One region of the Antribacter sp. NEAU-D49 genome, then DNA from elsewhere that is predicted to be linked to it. Evidence: riboswitches for the same ligand, from Rfam matches in the RefSeq annotation. Region 1 holds a riboswitch; each other region holds the start of a gene.
What was found. A riboswitch is a leader RNA that binds a small molecule or an ion and turns the genes downstream of it on or off. The one in region 1 is predicted to bind cyclic di-AMP.

Region 1 (3,695 bases):
CGCCGCCACCGCCGACACCCTCGTGCAGACCCTCGCGGCGCACGCCCGCTCGACGGGTCGAGCGGTGCTCGTCGCCACGCACCGGCTCAGCCCGCTGGCGGCGGTGGACGAGGTGGTCGTCCTCGGTCCCGGCGAGCCGGCGACGGTCCGCGCGCGGGGCACGCACGCCGACCTCCTCCGCGACGAGGCCTACGCCTGGTCGGTCGCCCAGGAAGCTCGGGCGCACTGACCCGGACGAGCTGACTATCTCGGCGCCGCCTCCAGGACCGCCATCGCCGCCGAGCGGCCCGGGATGCCGCTCACTCCCCCGCCCCGCCGCGCGCCGGCGCCCGCCAGCAGCACCCGGGGATGGTCGGTCTCGACGCCCCACCGGCCCGCGTCGCGAGGGTCTTCGGCGAACGGCCACGCGAGGTCGCGGTGGAAGATGTGCCCGCCCGGCAGGCCCACGTCGCCCTCCAGGTCCACGGGGGTCCGCACCTCCAGGCACGGTGCCCCGTCGGCGTCGAGCGCCAGGCAGTCCTCGATCGGCTCGGCGAGCACCGAGTCGAGCGACCGGAGGGTCGCCGCGAGCGCCCGCGACCGCGCCCCCTCGGGGTCCTCGCGGAACAGCCGCGCGGGCAGGTGCAGCCCGAACAGCGTGATGGTCTGCGCCCCGGCGGCGCGCAGCTCCGGCCCGAGGATCGACGGGTCGGTGAGCGTGTGGCAGTAGATCTCGCACGGGGGCAGGTCCGGGATCTGCCCCGCCGCCGCCTGCGCGTACGCGGCCTGCAGCTGGGTGAACGACTCGTTGACGTGGAACGTGCCGCCGAACGCCGACGCCGGGTCCACCCCGTCGCGCAGCCGCGGCAGCCGGGTGAGCAGCAGGTTCACCTTGAGCTGTGCGCCTTCGGGTGCGCTGCCCGATGGCGATCGCCCGCCCAGGTGCACCGCGTCACCACGGGCGCCGCCGGCCAGCGCGCCGCCGCCCACCGCGGCTTCCCCGCCCACCGGCGCGCCGCCGCCCGCCACGAGCAGCCGGTCCAGCGTCGCGGGGGCGCAGCCGGCCAGCACGTGACCGGCGCGCACGCCGTGAGCCACACCGTCGTCGTCCGTCCAGGCGACCTCGGCGTCACCCCCGCCGCCCGAGCCCACGCCACCCCCGGCGCCACCCGGCGCCACCGCCGTCACGTCCGCCCCGGTCAGGATCGTCGCCCCGGCGGCGAGCGCCGCGTCCCGCAGCGCCCCGCTGACGGCGCCCATGCCACCCACGGGGACGTCCCAGTCACCGGTCCCGTTACCGATCACGTGGTAGAGGAAGCACCGGTTCTGGCGCAAGGAGTCCTCGTCGAGGTCGGCGAACGTGCCGATCAGGCCGTCGGTGGCGGCGACGCCGCGCACCACGTCGTCGGCGAACGTGCGGCGCAGCACGGCGCCCAGCGGCTCCTCGAACAGGGCCCGCCACGCCTCGTCGTCGCCCACCGCTGCCTGTGCCTGGGCGCGGGAGAGCAGCGGCTCGGTCACCGTCGGGAACAGCCGCCGGGCCACGGAACCCGTCATGGCGTAGAACGCCTGCCAGGCCTCGAAGTCCGCGTCGCCCCCGGTGAGGCGGCGGAACGACGCACGGGTGACGTCGTCGGACCCCGTGTCCACGAGGAGGCCGCCCGCGCCCACCGGCGTGTACGACGAGTAGCGCCGCCGCCGGAGGCGCACGTCGAGGCCGAGCTCGGCCACGATCTGCCGCGGCAGGAGCGAGACGAGGTACGAGTACCGCGACAGTCGCGCGTCCACCCCGGCGAACGGGCGGGCCGACACAGCCGCGCCGCCCACGTGGTCCAGGCGCTCCAGAACCAGGACCGAGCGGCCCGCACGGGCGAGGTAGGCGGCGGCCACGAGGCCGTTGTGGCCCGCTCCGACGACGACGGCGTCGTACCGGGCGGCGAGGTGCTCCTGCATGGCGACATCGTGGCACGTGGCCGGAATATGCCGTCCCGTGATCCTTTCGTGACATTTCACGGGAAGACCGGTACGGTCATCCTCGCCTCGCCGTCCAGACGAGGCCCAGGACCGGACGCCGAGCCCCGCCACCGGTTCTGACCAGCGACGACGTGGCGGGGACGGGGGAACCAGGTAAGCCGGACGCACCTGCGTCCTTGGGGTGAAGCCCTGCACGTCAGTGCGGGGCCGGGTGACTCCCCATCCGAACCCGACAGCTCACCTCGCAGGCGTCGAGGAGATCCATCGTGCCTACTCTGACCGAGCCCGAACAGTCGACGACCCGAGCCGCCCGCGCCCGCCACCGGGCCGACGGCCGGGCCATCACCCCCCTCACGTCCATCACCCAGACCGCCGCCGAGAACATGTCGGTCGCCGCCCGCACGGGAGCGATCGCCGTCGTCTCCTCGGGGCTGCTCGCCTCCGTCTTCACGCAGACCGCGAGCGCCGCCCCCGTGTCGAACGGGGTCACGGAGCACAGCCTGGACCGCACGGCCGTGCCGGGTGCCACCCTCCAGCTGGTGCCCGTGGTGACCGTCGCCCCCGAGACCACCTTCGCCGTCGAGCAGGCCCCGGCCCCGGTGCTGCCCTACGCCGAGACCGAGGCGGGCATCGCCGAGGCTCGGGCCAAGGCGGAGGCGGAGGCCCGTGCCAAGGCCGAGGCCGAGGCCCGTGCCCGGGCGGAGGCCGAGGCACGTGCCGCCGCCGAGGCCCGCGCTGCCGCGGCAGCCGCCGCGGCGGAGGCGGAGGCGGAGGCAGCCGCCGCGCAGGCCGCCGCGCAGACCGTCTCCACCAGCACGTCCGCCGTGGGGCAGCAGGCCGTCAACCTCGCGCTGGAGCTGGTCGGTACGCCCTACGTCTACGGCGAGGAGTCGCCGTCGACGGGCTTCGACTGCTCGGGACTGATCTGGTACGTCTACAAGCAGCTGGGCATCAGCCTGCCGCGCACGTCGTCCGAGCTCCGGTACGCGGGCACGCAGGTGTCGCTCGCCAACGCCCGGCCGGGTGACATCGTGTGGACCTCCGGGCACGTCGCCCTCTACGCGGGCAACGGGATGATCGTCGAGGCCAACAAGCCCGGCATGCCCGTCCGGTACGTCTCGATGTGGCAGGACAACCCGATCATCGTCCGGGTCGCGTGAGACTCCTGACGTCCTGGGCCGCTGGGGCGGCCCAGGACGTCAGGTAACGTCCGGCGGGTGAAGATCCTCGTCCCGGACGTCCCGTTCGACCTCGACTTCCCGGCCCGGCTGCCCGACGGCGGAGCCTCCTTCGGCGCCGGCGGCACCGACATGGTGGTGGCCTACGGGATGAAGGACCCGGTCCCCGAGGAGCACATCGACGCCGAGGTGCTGGTGACGTGGTCCAGCCCGCCGCGGGTCGTGGCCGACGCCGCCCGCCGGCTCACCCGGCTGCGCTGGGTGCAGACGCTGTCCGCAGGGCCGGACGTCGCGCTCGCCGCGGGCTTCGCTCCGGAGGTCGTGATCTCGTCGGGCCGCTCGCTGCACGACGACACCGTCGCGGAGCACACGCTGGCCCTCGTCCTCGCGACCGTGCGGCGGATCGACGTGGCCCTGAGCGCCCAGCGGGAGCACCGGTGGGAGCGCGCCATCGCCTTCGCCCAGGCCGACCCGGCCACCGAGGGGCAGTACACGCTCGATGGTGCGCGGGTGACGATCTGGGGTTTCGGGTCCATCGCGCTGCGCCTCGCGCCGTTGCTCGCG
Region 2 (3,695 bases), on a different contig from region 1:
CACGAGCCGAGCGCCGGTCGGCTCCGCTGCTCCGCGCAGGTCCTCAAGGGTCCTGAGATGGTCCTCGACGTGCCGCCTATGGTGCGCCACGAGGATCGACTCGATGTCTGCGAAGTACTTGTAGAGGGTTGGGCGACCGATCCCAGCAGCCTTTGCCACCTGCGACATGGTCAGCGAGAACGGGCCTTGTTCTTCGGCCAGACGCCAGGCTGCCTCCGTAATGGCATCCCGCACTGATCGGCGATGGCCGTCGATCGATTCCTCCCACAGCTTCGGCATCAGCCAATTGTATGGCTCGTCGTCGTCGTGACACTCTGACGGCAGCCGATACATTTTGTATTCAAATACTGATCTGCCAGCAGACGACATGAGGAGACGACCATGATGGAGAGCGCATCGGATGCGGCGCCGGGCAAGCCTCGAGAGCCCCATCCGGGGCTGCCTCGGTGGGTCAAGTTGCTGGCGATAGGCGCCGCGACAGCAGTTGTCGTGCTCGTGCTGGTCATGCTGCTCGTGGGCGGCGATCACGGCCCTGGTATGCACGGCTGATGCCGATGTCCCCGGCGATCCGGAAACTGATGCTGACGGTTCACGTCGCCAGTTCAGTGGGCTGGCTCGGCGCGATCGTCGCCTACATCGCATTGAACGTGCCCATCTTTGCAAGCGACGACCAGCAGACCGTGCGGGCTGCGTACGTGATGATGGATCCGGTGTTGCGGTATGCCTTGATCCCTCTCGCTGCGGTAGCGCTTGTGACCGGGATCGTCCAGGCCCTCGGTACGCCCTGGGGATTGCTGCGGCACTACTGGGTGGTGATCAGCCTTGTACTGACGGCTGTCGCGTTTGTGATCCTGGTGCTCCACCTGCCCGCGGTCGAGGCCATGGCCGCAGTCGCGGCGGACCCCGCTGGCGATGTCGACCAGCTCGGCGGGGATCTGTTCCACGCGGTCGGTGGGATGGTCGTGTTGCTCGTCCCGTTGGCTCTCAACATCTACAAGCCGCGGGGGATGACGCGGTACGGCTGGCGCCGCACTCAGGTACGCGACCCAGCGTAGGGGCCTCCCGGAGGATCTGTGGCGAGCGGGCCATGACCGCTCTAGCAGCCCACACGCCGGTGCGCCTGGTCCACGAGGGACCAGGCGCACCGTGATGTCACCCTGAAGCTCGGGCTGTCAATCGAGTGTCGAGGCCTGAGGAGCGGGGCTCAGCCGACGCGGATGAAGGTCGGGCTGTCCTGCCAGAGCTTGCTGTAGCGCACGGTCTGACCCGGGACGGGGGCCTCGATCTGCATTCCGTCACCGGCGTAGATCGCGATGTGGCCGGGGCTCCAGATCAGGTCGCCGGGCTGTGCCTCGGCGCGTGAGACCACGGTGCCGGCGTAGCGCTGCTGCGACGACGTGCGGGGCAGGGTGATGCCGACCTTGGCGTAGACGTACGAGGTGAAGCCGGAGCAGTCGAACCCGGCGGGGGTCGAGCCGCCCCACAGGTACGGCACGCCGAGGTACTGCATGCCGATGGCGACAACGTCCGAGTTGGCGCCGGCGAGGACGGGCGCGGCCTCCTCCGGGGTGTCGGCGGCCGGGACGGGAGCGGCGCGTGTCTCGGTCCGCGAGGCGACCTCGACGACGGACTGGAGTTCGGGTTCGGGCTCCGGCTCGGGCGCCGGGGTCACGGCGATCGTGCCGGTCTCGACGATGAACTCCGTGTCGGCGGCGACCGTCACCACAGGGGCCGAGGCCAGCGACTGGCGGGCGTCCGCGGTCAGCGCGTGGAAGTCGACGGTCGACACCGATCGGTCGTTCGCATTCGCGGGGGCGCTGAACATCCCCATGATGAGGCCGGAGCCGGCGGCGACGACGGCGCCCCGGCGGGCGGCGGCGCCGAAGTTGCGCGCAGCGGCGCGCGACAAGGGGGTCAGCGGGGTGATGGGGCTACGGGCAGCACGATGGCGCCCGGGCGTGCATGAGGTCACGTCGGTTCTCCTACCGCCTGCGAGGTGAGCTGTCGGGTTCGGGTCGGAGACAGACCCGGCCGCACACCTACCCGTGCGGCTTCACCCCAAGGACACCGGTGGTGCCCACTTGCATGGGTCCCCCGTCCCTGTCATCTGGTCGTACGAACCTCGGGGCGGTGACAGGGCTCGGCGTCCGCCTCGGGCGCCCGCGGATTCTCCGCGAGATGGATCGACCGTAACCCAGGATCGCGGAAATGTCACAGTCAGGTCACGACCCCCGAGTCCCCTGTCTTGTGACGTGACCGAAGTGCCGGGCTTGGGCATCAGCGGGCACTGAGAATACCCGCCGGGGGTATTCTCAGTGCAGCGCAAGGTGCTCCCGAGGCGCCGCTCCATGTGCCCAGCCGACCAGAGCGGGCCCGCGGCGCAGCTGAACCACCCTCCGGCACCACGGGCGTACACGAGGCAGTCGCCAACCAGGCGCCGCCGCATACGAGAGGAAGCAATATGAGCACCACGACGTACGCAGTCCAGGGAATGACGTGTGGTGGCTGCGCCGCCAAGGTCACCGGTGCCGTCAGGCAGGTCGACGGAGTCGAGGACACGTCGGTCGACCTCGCGGCCGGCACCGTGACGGTGGTCGGCCCCGGTGCCGACCAGGACGCGGTCCGTGTGGCCATCGCCCAGCTCGGTTACCAGGTCGCCTGAGCCGCCAAGACAGCACCGCCGCCGTCGGCGAGCTTGTAGCTCGTCGACGGCGGCAGTACGGGCCCGCCGCCACCTCATGCCGTGGTCGCCGCACCCACGAGCCAACCAGTGATCAGCACGACCGCCATCATGAGCACGGTTTCGGGTGTAGCAGTGCGGTGCAGAGCCTCCCCGGAGGGGCGGCCGTGCCGGCGTCCGTTCGTCGCGCTCAAGAGTGGAACAGTGTGGAAGTGGTTGTAGGCGCCGATGAGGCCGACCACAGCCACGACTGCGACCTTGGCGAGCAGAGCAAGGCCCCAGTCTGTCTCCCACAGTTGGGACACGCTGTCGAGAATCGTCGCCGTCAGTAGGACGCCAGCTATGCCGACGACCGCAAGGGAGGCTCCAGCGGTCACCGAGAACCTGGCAGCCATCAGCCCGACGTCGAGGTGTCGTCGTTCCTTCTGCCGATGCCGGAGGATCACGGTGAGCATGACCACACCTCCGAGCCAGGTCGCCGCACCCGCCAGATGGGCGACGTCGGCGGCCAGAACGAGCCAGCGTGGATCCGCGGTGTTGCTATGACCGTCGAGGACGATGCCGGCGGCGGCCAGGACGACGCCGACCATGGAGACGGCCGAGGTGCGCAGGCTGCGACGAGCCCCGGCCAGGACGGCGACGGCTCCGGCCGCATGCAGGCCGATCACCCAACCTGTCGCGCCCGCGAGCGAGTCGACGACGGCCGACGGCGAGACGGCGGCCGTGATGTCACCGTGGGCGAGAGTCACCGCCCGAGAGGCGACACGCAGGATCAGCCCGACCAGGATCACCGCACCGGTCCAGCGCACCGTGGAGAGCACGACGGGGATGTCCTCCGAGTCGCGTCCGCGCAGAACGAGACCGGCGAACGCTAGGCCGCCTGCTGCGACGAGCCACCCCCAGAGCGTCGCCGCGTTCCCGGACCTCCCTACCGCGTCGACGAAGGGCGGCACGGGGTGATCCTGCATCGACCCCATGGAGTGTCCCGAGTGCGACGCCGAAGGGCTGTCGTCGG
Region 3 (3,695 bases), on a different contig from region 1:
CCGCCCGCCGGGGCCGGCCCCCGGCCACGTGCGGCGTGAGGATCGTGTTCGGCGCGTCCCACAGGGGAGAGCCGGCCGGGAGCGGCTCGGTCTCCATGACGTCGAGCGCTGCCCCGGCGAGACGGCCGGAGCGCAAGGCGTCGAGGAGCGCCGCCTCGTCCACCGTCGCCCCGCGGCCTACGTTCACGAACCGTGCGTGCGGTGGGAGCAGATCCAGCGTGGCCGCGTCGAGGGCGTGCCGGGTGGCGTCCGTGGCCGGCAGCAGGGAGATCAGCACGTCGGTCCGCGGCAGCACCCGCGGCAGGTCCGCGGCGGTCACCACCGGGAACCCGGCCCGCTCGCCCGCCGTGCCCGCCACCCCGGTCACCTCGGCGCCGAGCGCCGCGAGCAACGGCGCGAGGCGCAGCGCGATGGACCCGAAACCCCAGATCGTCACCCGCGCACCATCGAGCGTGTACTGCCCCTCGGTGGCCGGGTCGGCCTGGGCGAAGGCGATGGCGCGCTCCCACCGGTGCTCCCGCTGGGCGCTCAGGGCCACGTCGATCCGCCGCACGGTCGCGAGGACGAGGGCCAGCGTGTGCTCCGCGACGGTGTCGTCGTGCAGCGAGCGGCCCGACGAGATCACGACCTCCGGAGCGAAGCCCGCGGCGAGCGCGACGTCCGGCCCTGCGGACAGCGTCTGCACCCAGCGCAGCCGGGTGAGCCGGCGGGCGGCGTCGGCCACGACCCGCGGCGGGCTGGACCACGTCACCAGCACCTCGGCGTCGATGTGCTCCTCGGGGACCGGGTCCTTCATCCCGTAGGCCACCACCATGTCGGTGCCGCCGGCGCCGAAGGAGGCTCCGCCGTCGGGCAGCCGGGCCGGGAAGTCGAGGTCGAACGGGACGTCCGGGACGAGGATCTTCACCCGCCGGACGTTACCTGACGTCCTGGGCCGCCCCAGCGGCCCAGGACGTCAGGAGTCTCACGCGACCCGGACGATGATCGGGTTGTCCTGCCACATCGAGACGTACCGGACGGGCATGCCGGGCTTGTTGGCCTCGACGATCATCCCGTTGCCCGCGTAGAGGGCGACGTGCCCGGAGGTCCACACGATGTCACCCGGCCGGGCGTTGGCGAGCGACACCTGCGTGCCCGCGTACCGGAGCTCGGACGACGTGCGCGGCAGGCTGATGCCCAGCTGCTTGTAGACGTACCAGATCAGTCCCGAGCAGTCGAAGCCCGTCGACGGCGACTCCTCGCCGTAGACGTAGGGCGTACCGACCAGCTCCAGCGCGAGGTTGACGGCCTGCTGCCCCACGGCGGACGTGCTGGTGGAGACGGTCTGCGCGGCGGCCTGCGCGGCGGCTGCCTCCGCCTCCGCCTCCGCCGCGGCGGCTGCCGCGGCAGCGCGGGCCTCGGCGGCGGCACGTGCCTCGGCCTCCGCCCGGGCACGGGCCTCGGCCTCGGCCTTGGCACGGGCCTCCGCCTCCGCCTTGGCCCGAGCCTCGGCGATGCCCGCCTCGGTCTCGGCGTAGGGCAGCACCGGGGCCGGGGCCTGCTCGACGGCGAAGGTGGTCTCGGGGGCGACGGTCACCACGGGCACCAGCTGGAGGGTGGCACCCGGCACGGCCGTGCGGTCCAGGCTGTGCTCCGTGACCCCGTTCGACACGGGGGCGGCGCTCGCGGTCTGCGTGAAGACGGAGGCGAGCAGCCCCGAGGAGACGACGGCGATCGCTCCCGTGCGGGCGGCGACCGACATGTTCTCGGCGGCGGTCTGGGTGATGGACGTGAGGGGGGTGATGGCCCGGCCGTCGGCCCGGTGGCGGGCGCGGGCGGCTCGGGTCGTCGACTGTTCGGGCTCGGTCAGAGTAGGCACGATGGATCTCCTCGACGCCTGCGAGGTGAGCTGTCGGGTTCGGATGGGGAGTCACCCGGCCCCGCACTGACGTGCAGGGCTTCACCCCAAGGACGCAGGTGCGTCCGGCTTACCTGGTTCCCCCGTCCCCGCCACGTCGTCGCTGGTCAGAACCGGTGGCGGGGCTCGGCGTCCGGTCCTGGGCCTCGTCTGGACGGCGAGGCGAGGATGACCGTACCGGTCTTCCCGTGAAATGTCACGAAAGGATCACGGGACGGCATATTCCGGCCACGTGCCACGATGTCGCCATGCAGGAGCACCTCGCCGCCCGGTACGACGCCGTCGTCGTCGGAGCGGGCCACAACGGCCTCGTGGCCGCCGCCTACCTCGCCCGTGCGGGCCGCTCGGTCCTGGTTCTGGAGCGCCTGGACCACGTGGGCGGCGCGGCTGTGTCGGCCCGCCCGTTCGCCGGGGTGGACGCGCGACTGTCGCGGTACTCGTACCTCGTCTCGCTCCTGCCGCGGCAGATCGTGGCCGAGCTCGGCCTCGACGTGCGCCTCCGGCGGCGGCGCTACTCGTCGTACACGCCGGTGGGCGCGGGCGGCCTCCTCGTGGACACGGGGTCCGACGACGTCACCCGTGCGTCGTTCCGCCGCCTCACCGGGGGCGACGCGGACTTCGAGGCCTGGCAGGCGTTCTACGCCATGACGGGTTCCGTGGCCCGGCGGCTGTTCCCGACGGTGACCGAGCCGCTGCTCTCCCGCGCCCAGGCACAGGCAGCGGTGGGCGACGACGAGGCGTGGCGGGCCCTGTTCGAGGAGCCGCTGGGCGCCGTGCTGCGCCGCACGTTCGCCGACGACGTGGTGCGCGGCGTCGCCGCCACCGACGGCCTGATCGGCACGTTCGCCGACCTCGACGAGGACTCCTTGCGCCAGAACCGGTGCTTCCTCTACCACGTGATCGGTAACGGGACCGGTGACTGGGACGTCCCCGTGGGTGGCATGGGCGCCGTCAGCGGGGCGCTGCGGGACGCGGCGCTCGCCGCCGGGGCGACGATCCTGACCGGGGCGGACGTGACGGCGGTGGCGCCGGGTGGCGCCGGGGGTGGCGTGGGCTCGGGCGGCGGGGGTGACGCCGAGGTCGCCTGGACGGACGACGACGGTGTGGCTCACGGCGTGCGCGCCGGTCACGTGCTGGCCGGCTGCGCCCCCGCGACGCTGGACCGGCTGCTCGTGGCGGGCGGCGGCGCGCCGGTGGGCGGGGAAGCCGCGGTGGGCGGCGGCGCGCTGGCCGGCGGCGCCCGTGGTGACGCGGTGCACCTGGGCGGGCGATCGCCATCGGGCAGCGCACCCGAAGGCGCACAGCTCAAGGTGAACCTGCTGCTCACCCGGCTGCCGCGGCTGCGCGACGGGGTGGACCCGGCGTCGGCGTTCGGCGGCACGTTCCACGTCAACGAGTCGTTCACCCAGCTGCAGGCCGCGTACGCGCAGGCGGCGGCGGGGCAGATCCCGGACCTGCCCCCGTGCGAGATCTACTGCCACACGCTCACCGACCCGTCGATCCTCGGGCCGGAGCTGCGCGCCGCCGGGGCGCAGACCATCACGCTGTTCGGGCTGCACCTGCCCGCGCGGCTGTTCCGCGAGGACCCCGAGGGGGCGCGGTCGCGGGCGCTCGCGGCGACCCTCCGGTCGCTCGACTCGGTGCTCGCCGAGCCGATCGAGGACTGCCTGGCGCTCGACGCCGACGGGGCACCGTGCCTGGAGGTGCGGACCCCCGTGGACCTGGAGGGCGACGTGGGCCTGCCGGGCGGGCACATCTTCCACCGCGACCTCGCGTGGCCGTTCGCCGAAGACCCTCG
Region 4 (3,695 bases), on a different contig from region 1:
TGGTCCGGGGCGCTCTCCACACGCCGTGAGGAGGGGTGCGTGCACATTGCTTCGGCACTTTGTCGGGGGGGGGGGGGGGGGGCGGGGGGGCCCCCCCCCCCCCCCGCCCCCGGGGCGCGGGGGGGGGGGGGGGGCCGCCACCCGCCCCCCCCCCCCCCCCCGACAAAGTGCCGAAGTGATGTGCGCGGCTCAGGCCTGCGCGACCTCCGCCGGGTCGGACTCCGCGCAGTTGCGGTTGACCACCAGCACGGGGCACGCCGAGTGGTGCAGCACCGCCTGGCTGGTGGAGCCCAGCAGGAGCCCGCGGAAGCCGCCGCGCCCTCGCGACCCGACCACGATCATGTCGGACGCCGAGGAGAACTCCGTGAGCAGCTCGGCGCCGGTTCCGTCGAGCACGATCCGCCGGATCACCATGCCCGGGTTCTGCGCCTCGTGCCGGTCGATGATGACGTCGAGCCCGGCCTTGATGTCGGCCAGCACCTGCTCGTGGTCGATGTTGGAGGGCAGCCACGCCAGCAGCCCAGCGCCTGAGCCGACCGGGACGCCCGCCACGGCCGTCAGCTCGGAGTCCCAGGCCTTGGCCTGCGCGATCGCGTGCCGCAGCGCCACCTCAGCCTGGGGCGACCCGTCGACACCGACCACGATGCGGCGCACGTCGCGCACCGCGCTCCACGGCCGGGTACCACCGGCCGCGCCACCACCGGCCGCGCCACCACCGGCCGCGCCACCACCGGCCGCGCCACCACCGGCCGCGTCAGCCTGCGCCGGCCCGCCCGCCGAGGCCTCCGCGGCCGACTCCGCCTCCTGCGCCGCGGCCTCGTCGGACCCGGGCGGCGCCCACGCGCCACGCCCCCTGGTCTCGCGCAGCGGGACCACCACGACGGGGCAGTGCGCGTGCGCGGGCAGCGCCGACGAGACGGTGCCGAGGAGCCGTTCCGTGAAGCCTCCGCGGCCCCGGGTGCCGACCACGGCGAAGCCGTAGTCGCGCGACAGCTCGACGAGCACCCCGGCCGCGTCGCCGGTCGCCACAGCCGTGGTCACCCGTACGCCGCAGCCCTCGACCCTGGCCTCCGCCTCCGCGAGCACCGCGCGGGCGCCTTCCTGGATGGTGCTGTCGTCGAGCGCCGCATACCCGCCGTCGAGCGAGGCCGCGGTGAACGACGGGAGCGAATAGCTGCACACGATGTGCAGCGCCCAGCCGATCCGGCGGGCGTACGCCGCCGCCCAGTCCAACGCGTGCAGGCTCGCCTCCGAGCCGTCGACCCCGACCAGCACGACCTCCGGTCGCTTCATCGCGCCTCCCGCGTCTCTCTGGAGTGATGCCACCACGCTACTCGTCCGGCGGGGCCCCGGCAGGGAAGCACGCACGACGGCGCCCGCCGTCCCCGGAGGGGGCAGATGCACGACGCCCCGGTCCATGGGATGGACCGGGGCGTCGGTGGCGGTAGCTGTCGCTGGTCGGCTCAGTACCGGATGAACTGCGGCGAGCTCATCCAGATCGCGCGGAACTGGATGGTCTTGCCGGGGCGCGGTGCGTCGATCATCGTGTTGCCGCCGGCGTAGATGCCGATGTGGCCCGGCTGGTAGATGAGGTCGCCCGGCTGCGCCTCGGCGCGGGAGATCCGGGTACCGCCCGCAGCCTGCGCGGACGACGTGCGCGGAAGGTTGATGCCCGCCTGCGCGTAGACGTAGGAGGTGAAGCCGGAGCAGTCGAACCCGGCGGGCGTGGTGCCACCCGACAGGTACGGGACGCCCACGTAACGGGCCGCGATCGAGACGATCGTGGAGCCGTTGGCCGAGGCCGGGGCAGCCGCGCCGATGCTGCTCGAGCTCGAGCTCGAGGCGGTGGTCGACGTCGTCGTAGAACGCGACGTGGTGGTTGCCCGGACGGGCTCCGGCTCCGGCTCGGGGGCCGGCGTCACGGAGATGACTGCCTGCTCCACCGAGAGGTCGGCGTCGGCGGCCACTGCGACCACCGGGGCGGCCGCGAGAGCGGTGCGCGCCTGCTGCGTCAGAGCAGACAGGTCGACGGTGCTCAGCTTGGCGGCGTCGTTGGCGACGGGAGCGGCCTGGGCGGCCATGGCGCCGCCGAAGGTCGAGACGAGGAGCCCAGCCCCTGCTGCGACGACGGCCGCGTTGCGGCCGACGTTCGGGTTCTGTGCAAGGCCAGCTACAGGTCGGCGCGCTGCACGATGGCGAGCGCGAGACGTACGTGCGGTCACGTAGTACCTCTCCTTGTACGCCTACGAGGTCAGCTGTCGGGTTCGGGTGGGAGAAAGCACCCGGCCGAGCGACCCGAGAGTCCGCCCGACTTCACCCCAAGGACGCACCCTGGCGCCCAAAGTGGGTCCCCCGCCTCTGTCATGCGGGTCGTGGTGGCCCCGGCCGGTGACAGAGTTCGGCGTCCGTCCGAGGGCTCCGGTGGATTAACTCCTCGGAGCGGTTCTGAACGTACCGGAACCTCGGATGAATGTCACGTTCACGTCACGAAGGCGACCTGTCGCATAACTGGTGATGACACAGAACCGCCTCCGTGCTGCAGCACGGAGGCGGTTCACCAAGTGGTCTTGTGCGAGGTCAGGAAGCCGCCACGAAGAGGTGACGAGCCAGGTCCTCGGGCAGGTCGAGCACGAGCGGATCGCCTGCGACAGCCTCTGCCGGCACGTCCGCCGAGACCGTGTAGACGCCGTTCTCGTGGGTCGCGACGATGCGGGCCCCGGGCACCAGCCCGGCGTCCGCGAGACGGGCGAGCAGGTCGACGTCCGTCTGCAGCGGCTCCGCGATCCGGGTGAGCGACGCCGAGACGGAACCGCGCACCCCCTTCTTCGCCGCCGCCTCGAAGACGGCGGGCAGCGAGGCCACGCCCGCGAGGAACGGCACGTCCGTGAAGTCCTCGCCGAGCTCGGAGAGGCCGGGGATGGGGTTGCCGTACGGGTCGTGGTGCGGGTGGTCGAGCAGACCCACGAGGCGCCGCTCCACCTGCTCGCTCATCACGTGCTCCCAGCGGCACGCCTCGACGTGCACGTGCTCCCAGTCGAGCTTGATGACGTCGGTCAGCAGGCGCTCCGCCAGGCGGTGCTTGCGCATGACCCGCATCGCCTTGTCGTGCCCTGCCTCCGTGAGCTCGAGGTGGCGGTCGCCGGTGACCACCAGCAGACCGTCGCGCTCCATGCGCGCGACCGTCTGCGACACCGTGGGACCCGAGTGCCCCAGCCGCTCCGCGATCCGGGCGCGCAGCGGTGTGATGTCCTCCTCGTCCAGCTCGTAGATCGTCTTGAGGTACATCTCGGTGGTGTCGATCAGGTCCGTCACGTCCACTCCCGTTCTTGCCGGCTCCGCGGGCCCGCCGTCGGCGGCGGGTCGTCTCGGCGGACGACCCGGCACACCGGCTCGCCGACCCTCGTCCTAGTCTAGGTGGGGGCGCCGACATGGCCCCTCACCCCCGCCGCACGCGCCCCTCGGAGCCCGCCATGCCGTTGACCATCCCCACCGACCTGCTGCCCGCGGACGGCCGGTTCGGGTCAGGCCCGTCGAAGGTGCGGCCCGCCCAGGTCCAGGCCCTCGTGGACCACGCTGACGTGCTGGGCACGTCGCACCGCCAGCCGCCTGTCAAGGACCTCGTGCGGCGCATCCGCACCGGCCTGGCGGAGCTGCTCCACGTACCCGACGGGTACGAGGTGGCGCTGGGCAACGGT

Region 2: it holds a riboswitch for cyclic di-AMP, as region 1 does, so the genes downstream of both, AC060K_RS05285 (C40 family peptidase) here and AC060K_RS01750 (C40 family peptidase) in region 1, are expected to answer to the same signal.
Region 3: it holds a riboswitch for cyclic di-AMP, as region 1 does, so the genes downstream of both, AC060K_RS05610 (C40 family peptidase) here and AC060K_RS01750 (C40 family peptidase) in region 1, are expected to answer to the same signal.
Region 4: it holds a riboswitch for cyclic di-AMP, as region 1 does, so the genes downstream of both, AC060K_RS11065 (C40 family peptidase) here and AC060K_RS01750 (C40 family peptidase) in region 1, are expected to answer to the same signal.

The regions. Positions count from the first base shown of each region.
Region 1 is NZ_JBXTSN010000002.1:1,329-5,023, reverse strand. It holds gene cydC (thiol reductant ABC exporter subunit CydC) at 1-229, shown strand, start outside; gene AC060K_RS01755 (phytoene desaturase family protein) at 244-1,932, opposite strand; cyclic di-AMP (ydaO/yuaA leader) riboswitch at 2,039-2,219, shown strand; gene AC060K_RS01750 (C40 family peptidase) at 2,220-3,113, shown strand; gene AC060K_RS01745 (NAD(P)-dependent oxidoreductase) at 3,171-3,695, shown strand, end outside.
Region 2 is NZ_JBXTSN010000004.1:103,613-107,307, forward strand. It holds gene AC060K_RS05270 (TetR/AcrR family transcriptional regulator) at 1-279, opposite strand, end outside; gene AC060K_RS05275 (hypothetical protein) at 382-549, shown strand; gene AC060K_RS05280 (DUF2269 domain-containing protein) at 549-1,055, shown strand; gene AC060K_RS05285 (C40 family peptidase) at 1,205-1,972, opposite strand; cyclic di-AMP (ydaO/yuaA leader) riboswitch at 1,971-2,140, opposite strand; gene AC060K_RS05290 (heavy-metal-associated domain-containing protein) at 2,462-2,662, shown strand; gene AC060K_RS05295 (copper resistance CopC/CopD family protein) at 2,737-3,695, opposite strand, start outside.
Region 3 is NZ_JBXTSN010000004.1:168,396-172,090, forward strand. It holds gene AC060K_RS05605 (NAD(P)-dependent oxidoreductase) at 1-907, opposite strand, end outside; gene AC060K_RS05610 (C40 family peptidase) at 965-1,858, opposite strand; cyclic di-AMP (ydaO/yuaA leader) riboswitch at 1,859-2,039, opposite strand; gene AC060K_RS05615 (phytoene desaturase family protein) at 2,146-3,695, shown strand, end outside.
Region 4 is NZ_JBXTSN010000012.1:39,867-43,561, forward strand. It holds gene AC060K_RS11055 (GntR family transcriptional regulator) at 1-29, shown strand, start outside; gene AC060K_RS11060 (universal stress protein) at 190-1,293, opposite strand; gene AC060K_RS11065 (C40 family peptidase) at 1,464-2,222, opposite strand; cyclic di-AMP (ydaO/yuaA leader) riboswitch at 2,225-2,414, opposite strand; gene AC060K_RS11070 (iron-dependent transcriptional repressor DtxR) at 2,578-3,312, opposite strand; gene serC (phosphoserine transaminase) at 3,471-3,695, shown strand, end outside.